One region of the Acidovorax sp. PRC11 genome, then DNA from elsewhere that is predicted to be linked to it. Evidence: predicted binding sites of a transcription regulator. Region 1 holds the regulator's gene; the other holds the start of a gene.
The links. Region 1 encodes NrdR, which represses ribonucleotide reductase genes. Its sites were predicted from a motif close to CACNANATNTNGTG; they were not measured.

Region 1 (7,988 bases):
AAAAATACGGCACGCGGTTCCGCGCCTGCATGACGCAGATCGGCGAGGTGGAGATCCCGTTCGAGAGCTGGGACCACGTGCCCCACAACCCCTTCTTCGCCCCGGTGGCCGACGTCTCGGCGCTGGAGAACTACATGGACGCGCTGCGCAAGGCCGGCGATTCGTGCGGCGCCCGCATCCGCGTGCAGGCCACGGGCGTGCCGGTGGGCCTGGGCGAGCCGCTCTACGACAAGCTCGACGCCGACATCGCCCATGCGCTCATGGGCCTCAATGCGGTGAAGGCGGTGGAGATCGGCGCGGGCTTCGCCAGCGTGGTCCAGCGCGGCACCACGCACGGCGATTCCCTCACGCCCGAGGGCTTCGCCAGCAACAATGCCGGCGGCATCCTGGGCGGCATCAGCAGCGGGCAGGACATCGAGGCCGTGATCGCCATCAAGCCCACCAGCTCCATCATCAGCCCGCGCCAGTCCATCGACATCCACGGCCAGAGCACCGAGGTCATCACCAAGGGCCGCCACGACCCGTGCGTGGGCATCCGCGCCGCGCCGATCGCCGAGGCGCTGCTCGCGATCGTGCTGATGGACCACGCATTGCGGCACCGCGCGCAGTGCGGCGACGTGGTGCAGGCCGTGCCGCCGATCCAGGCCTCGTTCCTGTAAGGCCGCGACGGGCCGGCCCTGCGGTCAGGGGGTGGCGGAAGCGGCCACCGCCGCGCCGCTCGCCGCCGGCACGGGCGATGCCGCGTTCGTGGATGGCGTGGCTTGCTGCGGCGAAGACGCCGGCCGCGCGGGGGCCGTTGCGGGCACCGTGCGTTGCGCCGGGGCGCTCACCGCCGCTGCGGCCTGTTCGAGCCACCCCATCTTCCAGGCCAGCGCGCAGAACAGCACCACCGCCACCACCACGAGCGCCGCGGCCCAGGCGGGCTTGCGCGATTCCGGGAACGGGTCGTCCATCAGGCGCCGCGCGCCCGGCGGCACGTGCGCGGTCTGCGACAGCGATCCGCCCAGGCGCGTGTTGATGCGCATGCGGCCGTTGATCGCCCAGCCGCTCGCGTCGAGGATCGGCCCCAGGCTGCGCTGGCGCAGCTTGAGCCAGGCGATCAGCATGCTCGGTCCGGAAATCGCCAGCACGATGCCCAGCAGGGCGATCGGGATCCAGGCGCCCAGGTCCACGAACTTCGCGAAGATGCCCACGGCCACCGCGCTCAGGCTGCCGAGGGCCACGCCGATCGCCGCCACCGTGCCCACGTCCACGCGGCGCTGGCCGTCGGCCGCCGGCGTCGTGGCATTCACCAGCGTTTTGGCCGGCGCGGTGGCGAGGTTGCCGGCCGTCGCGCCCAGCGATTTCTCGACGCGGGAATCGCTCGCTGCCGCGCGCTTGGCCACCTGCTCCTCGATCATGCGCAGGAATTTCTTATAGGGCGAGAAGAACGCCTGGGCGATGCTTGTGGGGTTTTCGATGATCTTGGTGATCGTCGCGTCCCAGTCGAGGCCCTCGCGGTCGTAGAACACGCCGTTGCGGCCCACGAAGAGGAAATCCACGTCGCCTGCCGTGAACGCGGCGACGATCCCCATCTTCTGCCCCTTGCGGGTGCAGTCGCAGTAGGCGAGGTAGGTCTTCGCGAGGCCCGCCAGCTTGGCATGCCGGCCCGCGTCCGGCACCTGCACGGCGAGGTCGCAGCTGCGCGCGTCGAGGTACAGCGTGCCGGCCTGGAAGATCGCTCCCTCGCGCTGGTAGAACGCCGAGAACGACACGAAGTTGTTCAGCAGCTTCAGCAGGTCGCGCTTGAAGCGCAGCAGTTTCTCCAGCGCGAACGTGTGGCCGTTGTGCGCCTTCTCGGCTTCGTCCTGCGCGATCAGGTCCATCACCCGCTCGCGCACGCCGCTGCCGTGCAACTGGCGGATGGTCCCGGCGTCCAGCGTGTCCAGGCGCGTGGCCGGGCGGGCGGACAGCTGCTTGAGGCACGGCTGCAGCGCTGCGAGCACCCGTTTCCAATCGGCCTCCGACAGGCTTTCCGCATCGGTGCCCAGCAGCGGCTGCAGCACTTTTTCGCGCAGCGCTTCGACGGCAGCCGTCCATGCCGGGTTGATGCCGCGCACCAGTGGCAGGTCGCCGTCCTGCGTGAACGGTGCCAGGGGCAGGGAGGCCACCGCATCCGAGTCCGGCGACAGCTCCTGGCGCGCGAGCGCTGCGTAGTCGTCGTCCGAGGGGTGCATGGCGGAACGCACCCGCGGATCGTAGGCCGCGAGCCGCGCGCGCGTGAAGAAGTCGTCCACCTTGTGGCGCACCGCCTGCACGGCCTGGGCCGCCTGCAGCGTGCGGTCGCCCAGCGGCAGGCCTTCCGGGTGCGCCTGCACGCCGTCGGCCCAGTGCTGCAGCGCCTCCACCTCCTTGAAGAACGCTTCCGCGGTCTTGCGGTCCACGCCCGCGGGCTGGTCGGCCACGGCGGGCACGCTGCCCTGCGTGGCCATGATGCGCTCCAGTGCCTCGCGCGCCTCGTCGTCGTCCCCGGCGGTGGCGGGCGACACTACGCCGTCGCCGTTGAAGCGCTGCGCATTCAACTGCTCGCTGCGCGCGATCACGTCGGCCAGGGCGATCGTCGTCTCGCCCTCGCGGTCCGCGAAGCCCAGGATGCGGCGGGCCTGCGCCGCCAGCGCCGCGCCGTCTTCGGTGGTTTCGTCAAGCGCGTCGATCGCCAGCGCATCGGCGGGCCGGGCGAGTTCGTCCGGGTCGCGCAACCGCGCGCAGGCCCATGCGCAGGCGGCGATCAGCTCCGGCGGGCGGATGCGGCCGTCGCCGTCGGTGTCGATCAGGTCGAGCGTGCGGTGGTCGAACTCCACGCCGCGCGTGGGGCAGGCCAGCGCCACCCAGAGCTTCTGGTCCAGTTCGGCTAGGTGCGCGATGTCGGCGCCCGTGCGGATGGCCACCTGGTCGACCCCGCCGGCGCGGAAGAATTGCCACGCATGCGCGGAGGCGGAAGAACGGTTCGCGGGAGGCTGCATGGGCGTGGAATGAGCGGTAGGCAAGGGGAGGGCGCCGCCGGCACCGGGGAGAGGGGACAGGCTACTTGCGCACTTCGTCCACCAGTGCGCGGAATTCGTCGATGTCCTCGAAGCTGCGGTACACGCTCGCGAAGCGGATGTAGGCCACCTTGTCGAGCTTCTTGAGTTCGCGCATCACCAGCTCGCCGATGCGGCTGGAGAGCACTTCGCGCTGTCCGAGGTTGAGCAGCTTTTCCTCGATGCGCTCGATGGCGCTGTCGATCTGGGTGGTGCTCACCGGCCGCTTGCGCAGCGCGATGCTGAACGAGCCGATGAGCTTGCTGCGGTCGTATTCGATGCGCCGGCCGTCCTTCTTCACCACGTTGGGGAAGCTGACTTCCGGGCGCTCATAGGTCGTGAAGCGCTTGTCGCAGGCCCCGCACTGCCGGCGCCGCCGCACGAAGTCCCCGTCCTCGGCCACGCGCGTTTCGACGACCTGCGTGTCGGGGTGGCTGCAGAACGGGCACTTCATCGTGGCGGCGGGCGGTCTCGGGGCTGCGTGGCGGTCAGCGGTAGACCGGGAAGCGGCTCGTGAGCGCGTGCACCTTCTCGCGCACGGCGGCCAGGTTGGCTTCGTCGTTCGGGTTCTCCAGCACGTCGGCCAGCAGGTTCGCGGTGATGCGCGTCTCTTCTTCCTTGAAGCCGCGCGTCGTGATCGCGGGCGTGCCCACGCGGATGCCGCTGGTCACCATCGGCTTTTCCGGGTCGTTCGGGATCGAGTTCTTGTTGATGGTGATGTGTGCCTGGCCCAGGGCCGCTTCGGCCGCCTTGCCGGTGATGCCCTTGGCGCGCAGGTCCACCAGCATGACGTGGCTTTCCGTGCGGCCGCTGATGATGCGCAGGCCGCGTTCGATCAGCGTCTCGGCGAACACCTTGGCGTTCTTCGCGACCTGCTCCTGGTAGGCCTTGAACTCGGGCGTGAGCGCTTCCTTGAAGGCCACGGCCTTGGCGGCGATCACGTGCTCGAGGGGGCCGCCCTGCAGGCCCGGGAAGATGGCGGAGTTGATCGCCTTCTCGTGCTCGGCCTTCATCAGGATGATGCCGCCACGCGGGCCGCGCAGGCTCTTGTGGGTGGTGGACGTCACCACGTCGGCATGCGGCACCGGGTTGGGGTACACGCCCGCCACCACGAGGCCGGCGTAGTGGGCGATGTCCACCCACAGGATCGCGCCGATTTCCTTGGCGATCTTCGCGAAGCGCTCGAAATCGATGCGCAGGCTGTAGGCGGAGGCACCGGCGATGATCAGCTTGGGCTTGTGCTCGCGGGCCTTGGCTTCCAGCGCGTCGTAGTCGATCTCTTCCTTCTCGTTCAGGCCGTAGGAGACGATGTTGAACCACTTGCCGCTCATGTTGAGGGGCATGCCGTGCGTGAGGTGGCCGCCTTCGGCCAGGCTCATGCCGAGGATGGTGTCGCCGGGCTTCAGGAAGGCGAGCAGCACGGCCTGGTTGGCCTGCGAGCCGGAGTTGGGCTGCACGTTGGCGGCCTCGGCACCGAAGAGCTGCTTCACGCGGTCGATGGCGAGCTGCTCGACCACGTCGACGTTCTCGCAGCCGCCGTAGTAGCGCTTGCCGGGATAGCCTTCGGCGTACTTGTTGGTGAGCTGCGAACCCTGGGCGGCCATGACGGCGGGCGAGGCGTAGTTCTCGCTCGCGATCAGTTCGATGTGCTGTTCCTGGCGGACGTTCTCGGCCTGGATGGCGGCCCACACTTCGGGATCGGTTTGCTCGACGAGGATGTTGCGTTGGTACATGGCGTGGCAGTCCTGTGAATGGTGTCCCTTGGAAAACAAGGGCTGCCCAGGCGAACGGCGGAACACAGCGGGCCCTGCAGCCCGTGCGGCACGCTTCCCAGTGGTTCGCAGGACGGAAAAGGGCCTGCCGGATTCCACGTCAGCGGCGGCGCCCGCCCGTGCGGGATGCGCCGCGCCTATCGCCAGTCGCGTACCCCTCGAGTGTACCGGACGGCAGGGGGGGGCGGCATGGCATGCAGGCCCGCCTGCCCGAGGAGCAGTCCGCGCTGCGCACCATGCGCTGCGCGGCGGTCCGGCCCGGGCGGCGGATCAGGTCGCGGGCGAGAGCAGGGCCACCTTGTCCTCCGCGGCGGTGGGCGCTGCATCGGCGGTGCCGGAGGCCTTGGCGGGCACGGTCTGGGCGGGGGCCTGGGTCGAGAGCATCGGGGGGGCCGCAGGCGCCGCGGGAGCGGGCGGCGGCGTGAAGATGGGCACGTTGCGGCCGTTGGCCACCTGGCGCAGGCGCATGTGCTCGGCCATCACCTTGATCGCGTAGCCGCCGTCGTCGGCCAGGTTGGCCGCGCCCACGTAGTAGCGCAGCCCGCCTTCGATCGAGCCGGCGCGTGCGATGCATTCCTGCAGCACGCGCACGCCGACGCGCAGGTTGCTCACCGGATCGAACGCGGCGAGATGTCCGCCGAAGTGGTCGTACTTGTCGGTGTGTACCCGGGTCATGACCTGCATCAGGCCCTGGGCGCCCACCGCGCTCTGCGCGAAGGGGTTGAAGCTCGACTCCACGGCCATGATCGCCAGGATCAGCGTGGGGTCGAGCTTCGTGCGGCCGCCGATCTCGTAGGCCTCGGCCACCAGCGCGGCCAGCGGCTCGGGGGCGACGCGGTATTTCTTGCTGAGCCAGAAGGCCACGGACGCCTGCTCCTTCGGCAGATCCTTCGGGTTCGTGGCCGTGGCGCGTTCGCTGGCCTCGGGCTCCAGGGGCATGCCCACTGTCGCCACCTGGCGCGCCTGCAGCCAGCTGCGCAGCTCTTCCTCGCCGGCCTGCCGGAGGTCCGGCCGTGCGGTCAGCGTGATCGCGCCGAACGCGACCGCCAGACCGACGAGCGCGAAGCCGCTGTGGGTGATTTCGAGGAAACCGTCGATCACATCGGATGCGAAGGTCTGTACCCCGCCGATCACCGTTCCTGACGCCGTCATAGCTCTTCCTTTCTGAGTCGAGGCCTGTTGCGGAGGTCCCTGCGGGGCCCTCCGTGCCAGGCATCTCGCCTGGATGGGTTCGCCATCAAGATCCCCACAGGACATCTCCGCAGCAGGGCGGAGTGGGGGACCCGGTGCGCCGGATTCGGCAGCGATGGTGAGCGTGTTCAGCCTCGGGTTTTGAAGCTGGCGGATTCTAGGAGGCCGCCAAATGCCAGGTCAACACTAAGGAGGCTATTCGTTAGATCAATTTATTCTAAAAAATATGGATGCAAACACAGTTTTGGGGGTTTTTACGAACCTTGTAACACCTTGACTGTGACGCCGTAATGACGCTGGTCACGCCGCGAAAGTCTGGCGCAATCGCGGCCGGCAAGACCATTGCAAAATTCGCTTGGCGTGGCGCCCGGGATTCGTTAAATTGGAGGCGTCTGACATCGATCAGGCATCGCCGGACGAAGCGGAAACCACCGGCCATGGGCATGCAGTGCCCCGGCAGGGCAGGAAGAAACTTCCACGGCAAACCCTTGGAGGCAATACCTTGCCTCCTGCCCCATGGACCTTCAACCTCCATGGTGCAAAAACGATGGCAAAGGACCGTTGCGTCAGCCGTCAAGCCCGGCAGAGCCTTCCTGGCCCTGCCGGGCTTTCTTTTTTGCGCTCCGTTACATCTTTACAGGCCCTGCATCTGCTGCAATCCGGGCATGCACTGGAGATCGCGCAAGCGCAACGGGATGAAGAAGCCGGAAGGCCCGCCACGCGGCCGCTCCGCAGCAGTGGCGGCACTGCGCTGGCCGGGCGCCGGCCTGGCCGTGGTGCTGGCCGTGTGGGCGCTGGCGTGGCTCGCCGTGCCGACGCTCGTGCGCATGGGCATCGAGCGCTGGGCCATGCACACCTGGGGCCGCACCGCCACGGTCGGCAAAGTGGAATTCAGGCCCTGGACGCTGGAGCTCCTCCTGCACGACGTATCCCTGGCCGCGGCTTCGCCAGGCGCGCCTCCCCAGGTGGAGATTCGGCGTATCTATATAGATATGGAGCTGCAGTCCCTGGTGCGCCTGGGGCCGGTGCTGGACGCGGTGGAGGTGGATGCACCGCAGCTGCGGCTGGTGCGGGAGAAGGACGGCCGTTTCGACGTCGACGACCTGCTGCGGCGATGGGCTGCGGCCTCCGAGAAGGCGGGCGCGCGGGAAGGCGGGAGCGGCGCCCGTTTCGCCCTCTACAACCTGCGGCTGCGCGACGGTTCGATCGATTTCGCCGACCGCGGCACGGGGCAGTCGCATGCGCTGCGCGGGCTCGACGTCGGCCTGCCGTTTCTGAGCAATCTGCCCGCCGACCGGCAGGCCACCGTCACGCCGCAACTCGCCTTCACGCTGGATGGCAGCCGCTTCGAATCCCGTGCCGAAGCCACGCCGTTCGCCGAAGACCGGCAGGCGCGGGCACGGCTGAAGGTGCAGGGCCTGGACCTGTCGCCGCTGCAGGCCTACTGGCCGGACGGCGCTCCGATGCGACCGCTCGCGGGCCAGCTCGACGCCGACCTGGCGCTGGATTTCGGGCAGGGTGAGGTGCCGCGGCTGGCCGTCAGCGGCCGCGCCCGCGTGTCGGGGGCGCGGCTCGAAGGGCCGGCAGGCGCGGCCCCCCTGGCATTCGAGTCGCTCGAAGTGCAGGCCCTGTCGATCGAGCCGCTGCAGCGCCGGGCGCACCTGGCCTCGGTGCAATGGACGTCCCCCCGCATCGCGCTGCACCGCGATGCAGGCGGCCGACTCGACTGGGCCGGGGCGGCGCGCCGCGGCCATGGCGCGGCCACCATGCCCGAGAAGACGGCGGCCCCGGCATGGCAGGTGGTGGTCGACCGTGCCGCGGTACAGGGCGGAAGCGTGGCCTGGCGCGACGACAGCACCGGGCGCCCCGTCGCGCTGGCGCTGGAAGCGGTGAGCGCCAGGGCCTCCTCCCTGGCCTGGCCCTGGAAGGGCGGCCTGCCGTTCGCCGCGCGGGCCCGGCTGGCATC
Region 2 (7,988 bases), on a different contig from region 1:
CCCAGATGGTGGGGCAGAACGCGGACCGGCTCGCCCGCATCGCGGAGGATGTGCTGGACATCGCGCGCGTGCAGCACCAGATCCACCATGCGCCCGCGGGCGTGCTGCCGCTGGACGACACCGTGGCCCAGGCCTGCCGCGACTGGATGGCGCACGCACCGCGGGGCCGGCGCGCGCACCTGGCGCTGCATACCGCGGGCACGCAGGTGGAGTTCGACGCCGAGCACCTGCGGCGGGTGCTGGTGAACCTGCTGGACAACGCCCTGCGCTACATGGGCGGGGAACCGGATTCGCTCTGCATCGCCACGTACGTGAATGGCGCGGGCCAGGCCCACCTGCAGGTCTGGAGCGACGGCGCACCGCTGGACAAGACCGTGGAGCGCCATCTGTTCGAGCCCTTCTTCTCGTCGGAGAGCCGCTCCAGCGGCCTGGGCCTCTACATCTGCCGCGAACTCTGCCAGCGCCACGGAGCCTCCATCGCCTACCAGCGGCTCACGCGGGTGCTGGAGCGCGGCGCGGTCGGCGGCAACGCCTTCACCGTGGCCTTCCGGCGCGCCCACCGGCCGGGGCCGGCCTCGCTGTTTGACACAATCGTCGTCTGAGAAGGCCCTCCGCGCCCCTGTACGCTCCCTGCCATGAACGCCCCCGCCGCCACCATCCTGGTCGTCGACGACGAACCCGACCTGCGCACGCTCTACGAACTCACGCTGCTGCGCGAGGGCTACCGCGTGGAGACGGCGGCCACGGTGGAGGAGGCGCGGCGCCAGCTGCAGGCCCGCCGCTTCGACGCCGTCATCACCGACATGCGGCTGCCGGACGGCTTCGGCATGGAGCTGCTGCAGGACCTGCGCCAGCAGAAGCGGCGAGAGCGCTGCGTGGTCATGACCGCGTACGGCTCGGCCGAGAATGCGGTCGAGGCGCTGCGCTCGGGAGCCTTCGACTACCTCACCAAGCCCGTCGATCTCAAGCAGTTCCGCTCCGTGGTCGCCTCCGCGGTGCAGGGATCGGGCGGCGTGCCTGCGCCGCGCTCGCCGCGGATGGGCGCATCCGCGCACCAAGCCGGTGCTGCGGGCGCGGGCGCGCCCTCGGATCTGGAGCGCCTCGTCGGCGAATCGGAGGCGATGCGCAACGTCAAGCAGCGCATCGCCAAGGTCGCGCGCAGCATGGCACCGGTGCTGATCCGCGGCGAGTCGGGCACCGGCAAGGAACTGGTCGCCCGGGCGCTGCACGCCAGCAGCCAGCGCGCCGACGGCCCGCTGGTGGCCGTCAACTGCGGCGCCATCCCCGAGAACCTGCTGGAGGCGGAATTCTTCGGCGCGCGCAAGGGCTCCTACACCGGCGCGAACGCGGACCGGGACGGCTACTTCCAGGCCGCGCGCGGCGGCACGCTGTTCCTGGACGAGATCGGCGACCTGCCGCTGGCCATGCAGGCCAAGCTGCTGCGCGCGATCCAGGAGCGCAGCGTGCGCCCCCTCGGCTCCACCCAGGAAGAGACGGTGGACGTGCGCATCGTGAGCGCCACCCACCGCGACCTCGCGGCCGACGTGCAGGCGGGGCGGTTCCGCCAGGATCTCTATTACCGCCTGAACGTGATCGAGATCGTGATCCCGCCGCTGCGCGAGCGCCGCGAGGACCTGCCGGCCCTGTGCGCGGCGCTGCTCGACCGCATCGCCGGCGAGGCCGGACTGCCCGTGCCCGCGCTCACGGCACAGGCCCTCGCGGCGCTCGCGCGCCATCCGCTCACCGGCAACGTGCGCGAGCTGGAGAACCTGCTGCACCGCGCCGTGGCGCTGAGCGATGCGGAAGACCTGCACATCGAGGAAGGCCCGGCCCCGGGCAGCGCCGCGGCGCCGGCCCCGCGCCCCGCAGCGGCTCCTGCTGCCGCTCCCGCGGGCGCGGCGGCGGCCGACGGCGCGGGCGATGCGCACCCGGGATCGACCGTGCCGCTGCCCGCCGACCTGCAGGGCTGGCTGGACCAGCAGGAGCGCGAGATCCTCGTGCGCGCCCTGCGCGAGCACGGCTTCAACCGCACCGCCACCGCCGCACGGCTGGGCATCAGCCTGCGGCAGATCCGCTACCGCATCGACCGGCTCGCGATCGCCACGCCGCAGGACGACGACGCGCCCGACGACCATGCACCCTGCTGACACCTCCGCGCCGCCGCCCGGCGGCGGACCCGCCTGCGATGCCCCATGGCGCGGCGGCTGGTACGCGCCGGCCACCGCCCTGCCCTCGCCGAATTTCGGCGCACGCCCCCACGGCACGGCCATCGACCTCGTCGTGGTGCATTCCATCAGCCTGCCGCCCGGCGCGTACGGCACCGGCGAGGTCCAGCGCCTGTTCACCAATGCGCTGGACTGGGACGCGCATCCCTATTACGCCGGCATCCGCGGGCTGCAGGTATCGGCGCACTTCTTCATCGAGCGGGACGGGAGGCTCTGGCAGTTCGTGGGCTGTGACGACCGGGCCTGGCATGCCGGCCCCTCGGCCTACCGGGGCCGCGGGAACTGCAACGATTCGTCGATCGGCATCGAACTCGAAGGGCTGGAGGGCGATCGCTTCGAGCCCGCGCAGTACCAGGCGCTCGTGGTGTTGTGCCGCGACATCGCGCACCGCTATCCGGTCGCCCACATCGCGGGCCACGAGCACGTCGCGCCGGGGCGCAAGCGCGATCCGGGCCCCGGTTTCGACTGGAATGCCCTGGAGCGGGGGCTCGACCGGCCGGGCATCGCCTTTCCGCCGCAAGTCAACCCCTCCTGACCGGCCAGCAAGGGTTTTCCCGAACCGCTGGCGCGGGTGCGGGCAAATCGCGACACTCGCTCCCCTTGCGCGTTTCCAGCACCGGCGCAGGCCCGGCACGCGATCCTGCCCCGCAACGCGCGCCACGCCTCGCATCGCGCTTCGGGATCTCCGTTCGGCGCGGCTTCGCAGCCCATGCTTGGGAAGCGCCCGGCACGCTCGAAACACCACGCCGCCGCGCGCACCGCACACCCGCCGCCGATCCGGAGATACACTACATGTAGTGCCCGGACAGGCATCGACACGCTACCTATAGCGTTCCGCATGGCGCAATGCACTAGCGGTGTCGACCTACATCACTGTCCCATTTCTGCCACCCCATCATCCGAGGTTTCCTGTATGCAGCCTGCGCTGAACCCTTCATCCGCCACGACCTCCCCCGACCAGGCAGCCCCGTCCCAGGGCCTCGCGCCGGACGCCGGCGGCCACCCGCTCTCGCACTACCAGATCATCCGCCGCAACGGCGCGGTGGTGCCTTTCGAGCCGCAGAAGATCGCCGTGGCGATGATGAAGGCCTTCCTCGCAGTGCACGGCACGCAGGGCGCCGCCTCCGCCAGCGTGCGCGAGACGGTGGACACGCTCACGCAGTCGGTGGTGCGCGCGCTCATGCGCTCGCGCCCGGGCGGCGGCACGTTCCACATCGAAGACGTGCAGGACAACGTGGAACTGAGCCTGATGCGCGGCGGCCACCATGAAGTCGCCCGCGCCTATGTGCTCTACCGCGAGCGCCGCACGCAGGAGCGCGCGCACCTGCAGCACGACCGCCAGCCCGCGCCTTCCACGCCGGTGCTGCACGTGATCGACAACGGCCAGCGCGTGCCGCTCGACGAAGCCCGCCTGCTCGGCCTGATCGACTCCGCCTGCGCCAACCTGGGCGCGGACGTGCACGCCGCGCCCATCGTGGCCGAGACGCTGCGCAACCTGTACGACGGCGTCCCGATGGACGAGGTGTACAAGGCCTCCATCCTGGCCGCGCGCACGCTGATCGAGAAGGACCCCGACTACACCTACGCCACTGCCCGCCTGCTGCTGCACACGATCGTGCGCGAGGTGCTGGGCCAGGACGTGGTGCCCGCCGACATGGGCCCGGCCTACGCCGCGTACTTCCCGCAGTTCATCCAGAAGGGCGTGGACAACGAACTGCTCGATCCGCGCCTGCTGCAGTACGACCTGCAGCGCCTGGGCGCCGCGATCAACCCGGGCCGCGACCAGCAGTTCGACTACCTCGGCCTGCAGACGCTGTACGACCGCTACTTCCTGCACGTGCGCAAGACCCGCATCGAGCTGCCCCAGTGCTTCTTCATGCGCGTGGCCATGGGCCTCGCCCTGAACGAGTCCGACCGCGAAGCCCGCGCCATCGAGTTCTACGAGGTGCTGTCGTCGTTCGACTTCATGTCGTCCACGCCCACGCTGTTCAACAGCGGCACGCTGCGCTCGCAGCTCTCGTCCTGCTACCTGACCACGGTGCCCGACGACCTCGACGGCATCTACGAATCCATCAAGGAAAACGCGCTGCTCTCCAAGTTCGCGGGCGGCCTGGGCAACGACTGGACCCGCGTGCGCGCCCTGGGCTCGCACATCAAGGGCACGAACGGCGAATCGCAGGGCGTGGTGCCGTTCCTCAAGGTGGTCAACGACACGGCCGTGGCCGTGAACCAGGGCGGCAAGCGCAAGGGCGCGGTCTGCACCTACCTGGAGACCTGGCACCTCGACATCGAGGAGTTCCTGGAGCTGCGCAAGAACACCGGCGACGACCGCCGCCGCACGCACGACATGAACACCGCCAACTGGATCCCCGACCTGTTCATGCGCCGCGTGATGGAAAAGGGCACCTGGACGCTGTTCTCGCCCTCCTCCGTGCCGGACCTGCACGACCTGTTCGGCGCCGACTTCGAAAAGGCGTACGTCGCCTACGAAGAGAAGGCCGCGCGCGGCGAGATCAAGCCCTCGCGCACCCTGCAGGCCACCGACCTGTGGCGCAAGATCCTCACGATGCTGTTCGAGACCGGCCATCCCTGGATCACGTTCAAGGACGCCTGCAACGTGCGCTCGCCCCAGCAGCACGCCGGCGTGGTGCACTCGTCCAACCTCTGCACCGAGATCACGCTCAACACGAGCGACGCCGAAACCGCGGTCTGCAACCTCGGCTCCGTGAACCTCGTGCGCCACCTCAAGGACGGCCCGAACGGCAAGGAACTCGACCACGCCAAGCTGCGCAAGACCATCTCCACGGCCATGCGCATGCTCGACAACGTGATCGACATCAACTACTACGCGGTCGAGAAGGCGCGGGCCTCCAACATGCGCCACCGCCCCGTGGGCCTGGGCCTGATGGCCTTCCAGGACAGCCTGTACGAGCTGCGCATTCCCTACGCCTCGCAGGCCGCGGTGGAATTCGCCGACCGCTCGATGGAAGCGATCTGCTACTACGCCTACTGGGCCTCGACCGAGCTCGCCCAGGAGCGCGGCAAGTACTCCAGCTACCCCGGCTCGCTGTGGGACCGCGGCATCCTGCCGATCGACACGCTCGATCTGCTCGAGAAGGCCCGCGGCGGCTATGTGGAAGTGGACCGCGCCGCCACGCTCGACTGGGATGCGCTGCGCAAGAAGATTGCGCAGGACGGCATGCGCAACTCCAACTGCGTGGCGATCGCCCCCACGGCCACCATCTCCAACATCGTCGGCGTGGATGCGTCGATCGAGCCGTCCTTCGGCAACCTGTCGGTCAAGTCGAACCTGTCGGGCGAGTTCACCGTCATCAACGGCTACCTCGTGCGCGACCTGAAGCGCCTGGGCCTGTGGGACGACGTGATGGTCATGGACCTCAAGCACTTCAAGGGCTCGCTGCACCCGATCGACCGCGTGCCGCAGGACGTGAAGGCGCTCTATTCCACCGCGTTCGAAGTGGCGCCCACCTGGCTGGTCGAGGCCGCGTCGCGCCGCCAGAAGTGGATCGACCAGGCGCAGAGCCTGAACATCTACATGGCCGGCGCCTCGGGCAAGAAGCTCGACGAGACCTACAAGCTCGCCTGGGTGCGCGGCCTGAAGACCACGTACTACCTGCGCACGCAGAGCGCGACGCACGTCGAGATGAGCACGGTGAACACGCGCCAGCTCAACGCCGTTTCGTCGGGCAGCGACGGTGCGATGCAGGCCGCCGGCAACGGCGCCGCGCGCCCCAGCGCGCTCGATGCGGCCGCCGCCGCGGCGCAATCGCAGGCCGCCGCGCTGCCCGCGACCGACGTGAAGTTCTGCGCCATCGACGACCCGACCTGCGAAGCGTGCCAGTGATGTGATGCGCCGCGCGGAAGGTCTCACCACGGGACCTTCCGCGCGTGTGCTCTGAAGCAACAAAAACATCGCTGCGCCACGCTGCGGCGCTTTTATTTTTGCAGCGCTGCTTTCATAATCCGACCATTGGAATACCTATGCTGAACTGGGACGAAGAAGTCAAGCCCTCATCGCAGAAAACTCCGGACGGCGGTCTGCAAAGCCACCGTCCCGACATGGCGCCCCCCGCGTCTTTCCAGAGCCCCGCGCTGCAGTCCGTCGCCGCCTCCGCGCCGCTCGCCGCAGCCGCGCCGTCCGCCGCTGCCGCACCCACCCAGCACCGCCGCGTGAATGCCGCCGACAAGCGCATCATCAACGGCCAGACCGACGTCAACCAGCTCGTCCCCTTCAAGTACAAGTGGGCCTGGGAGAAGTACCTCGCCACCTGCGCCAACCACTGGATGCCGCAGGAAGTGAACATGACGCGCGACATCGCGCTCTGGAAGGACCCGAACGGCCTGACCGAGGACGAGCGCCGCATCGTCAAGCGCAACCTCGGCTTCTTCGTCACCGCCGATTCGCTGGCCGCCAACAACATCGTGCTGGGCACGTACCGCCACATCACCGCGCCCGAGTGCCGCCAGTTCCTGCTGCGCCAGGCGTTCGAGGAAGCGATCCACACGCACGCCTACCAGTACATCGTGGAGTCGCTCGGCCTCGACGAGAGCGAGATCTTCAACGCCTACAACGAGGTCGCGTCGATCCGCAACAAGGACGAGTTCCTGATCCCCTTCATCGAGGCGATCATGGACCCGGAGTTCAAGACCGGCACGCCCGAGACCGACCAGACCCTGCTGAAGTCGCTGATCGTGTTCGCCTGCCTGATGGAAGGCCTGTTCTTCTACGTCGGCTTCACGCAGATCCTCGCGCTCGGCCGCCAGAACAAGATGACCGGTGCCGCCGAGCAGTACCAGTACATCCTGCGCGACGAGTCGATGCACTGCAACTTCGGCATCGACCTGATCAACCAGCTCAAGCTGGAGAACCCGCACCTCTGGACGGCGGAGTTCAAGGAAGAGATCAAGGGCCTGTTCATGAAGGCCGTCGAGCTGGAGTACCAGTACGCCGAAGACACCATGCCCCGCGGCGTGCTGGGCATGAACGCTTCCATGTTCAAGGGCTACCTGCGCTACATCGCCAACCGGCGCGCCACGCAGATCGGCCTGGAGGCGCTCTTCCCGAACGAAGAGAACCCCTTCCCCTGGATGAGCGAGATGATCGACCTGAAGAAGGAGCGCAACTTCTTCGAGACGCGCGTCATCGAGTACCAGTCCGGCGGCGCTCTGTCCTGGGATTAGTCGATCCCGGTAATTCCAGGCCATGATTTTTCATTCCACGCCCCGCACCGGCAGCCCGCAAGGGCCCTGCCGCGCGGGGCGTTCCCGCGTTCATGGCGGTGGGTGCCCCCGGGGCCCCATCGCCATGGATCGCTCCATGTCCAATGCAGGCACGGAGCGCTCTTTGCAAATCGACCCAAGGAGAAAATGATGGCAACTGCGAAAAAGACGACCGCCGCCAAGAAGGCAGCACCCGCCGCCAAGAAGGAAAAATCGGCGACGACCACCAAGGCATCGACGACCGTGAAGAAGGCCGCTGCGGCCCCGGCCACGGCATCGGCCAAGAAGGCCGCTTCGACCACCACGAAGAAGGCTGCCGCTCCCGCCAAGAAGGCTGCTTCGTCCACCACGAAGTCGGCTTCGACGACGACGGCGAAGAAGGCTTCCGCGCCCGCCAAGAAGGCCGCTTCCACCACGACGAAGAAGGCTGCCGCTCCCGCGAAGAAGGCCGCTTCGTCCACGAAGTCGGCATCGTCGACGGCGAAGAAGGCTGCGGCTCCTGCCAAGAAGGCCGCTTCGACC

Region 2: the regulator NrdR is predicted to act here: its motif matches at 3,012-3,025, upstream of Q9R47_RS07380 (ribonucleoside-diphosphate reductase subunit alpha).

The regions. Positions count from the first base shown of each region.
Region 1 is NZ_JAUZUQ010000006.1:87,186-95,173, reverse strand. Features, by position in the region: gene aroC (chorismate synthase) at 1-659, shown strand, start outside; gene Q9R47_RS08720 (hypothetical protein) at 684-3,002, opposite strand; gene nrdR (transcriptional regulator NrdR) at 3,064-3,513, opposite strand; gene glyA (serine hydroxymethyltransferase) at 3,548-4,792, opposite strand; ZMP/ZTP riboswitch at 4,830-4,992, opposite strand; gene Q9R47_RS08705 (lytic transglycosylase domain-containing protein) at 5,102-5,983, opposite strand; gene Q9R47_RS08700 (DUF748 domain-containing protein) at 6,688-7,988, shown strand, end outside.
Region 2 is NZ_JAUZUQ010000005.1:78,432-86,419, reverse strand. Features, by position in the region: gene Q9R47_RS07395 (ATP-binding protein) at 1-602, shown strand, start outside; gene Q9R47_RS07390 (sigma-54 dependent transcriptional regulator) at 636-2,147, shown strand; gene ampD (1,6-anhydro-N-acetylmuramyl-L-alanine amidase AmpD) at 2,134-2,760, shown strand; gene Q9R47_RS07380 (ribonucleoside-diphosphate reductase subunit alpha) at 3,139-6,090, shown strand; gene Q9R47_RS07375 (ribonucleotide-diphosphate reductase subunit beta) at 6,228-7,427, shown strand; gene Q9R47_RS07370 (hypothetical protein) at 7,617-7,988, shown strand, end outside.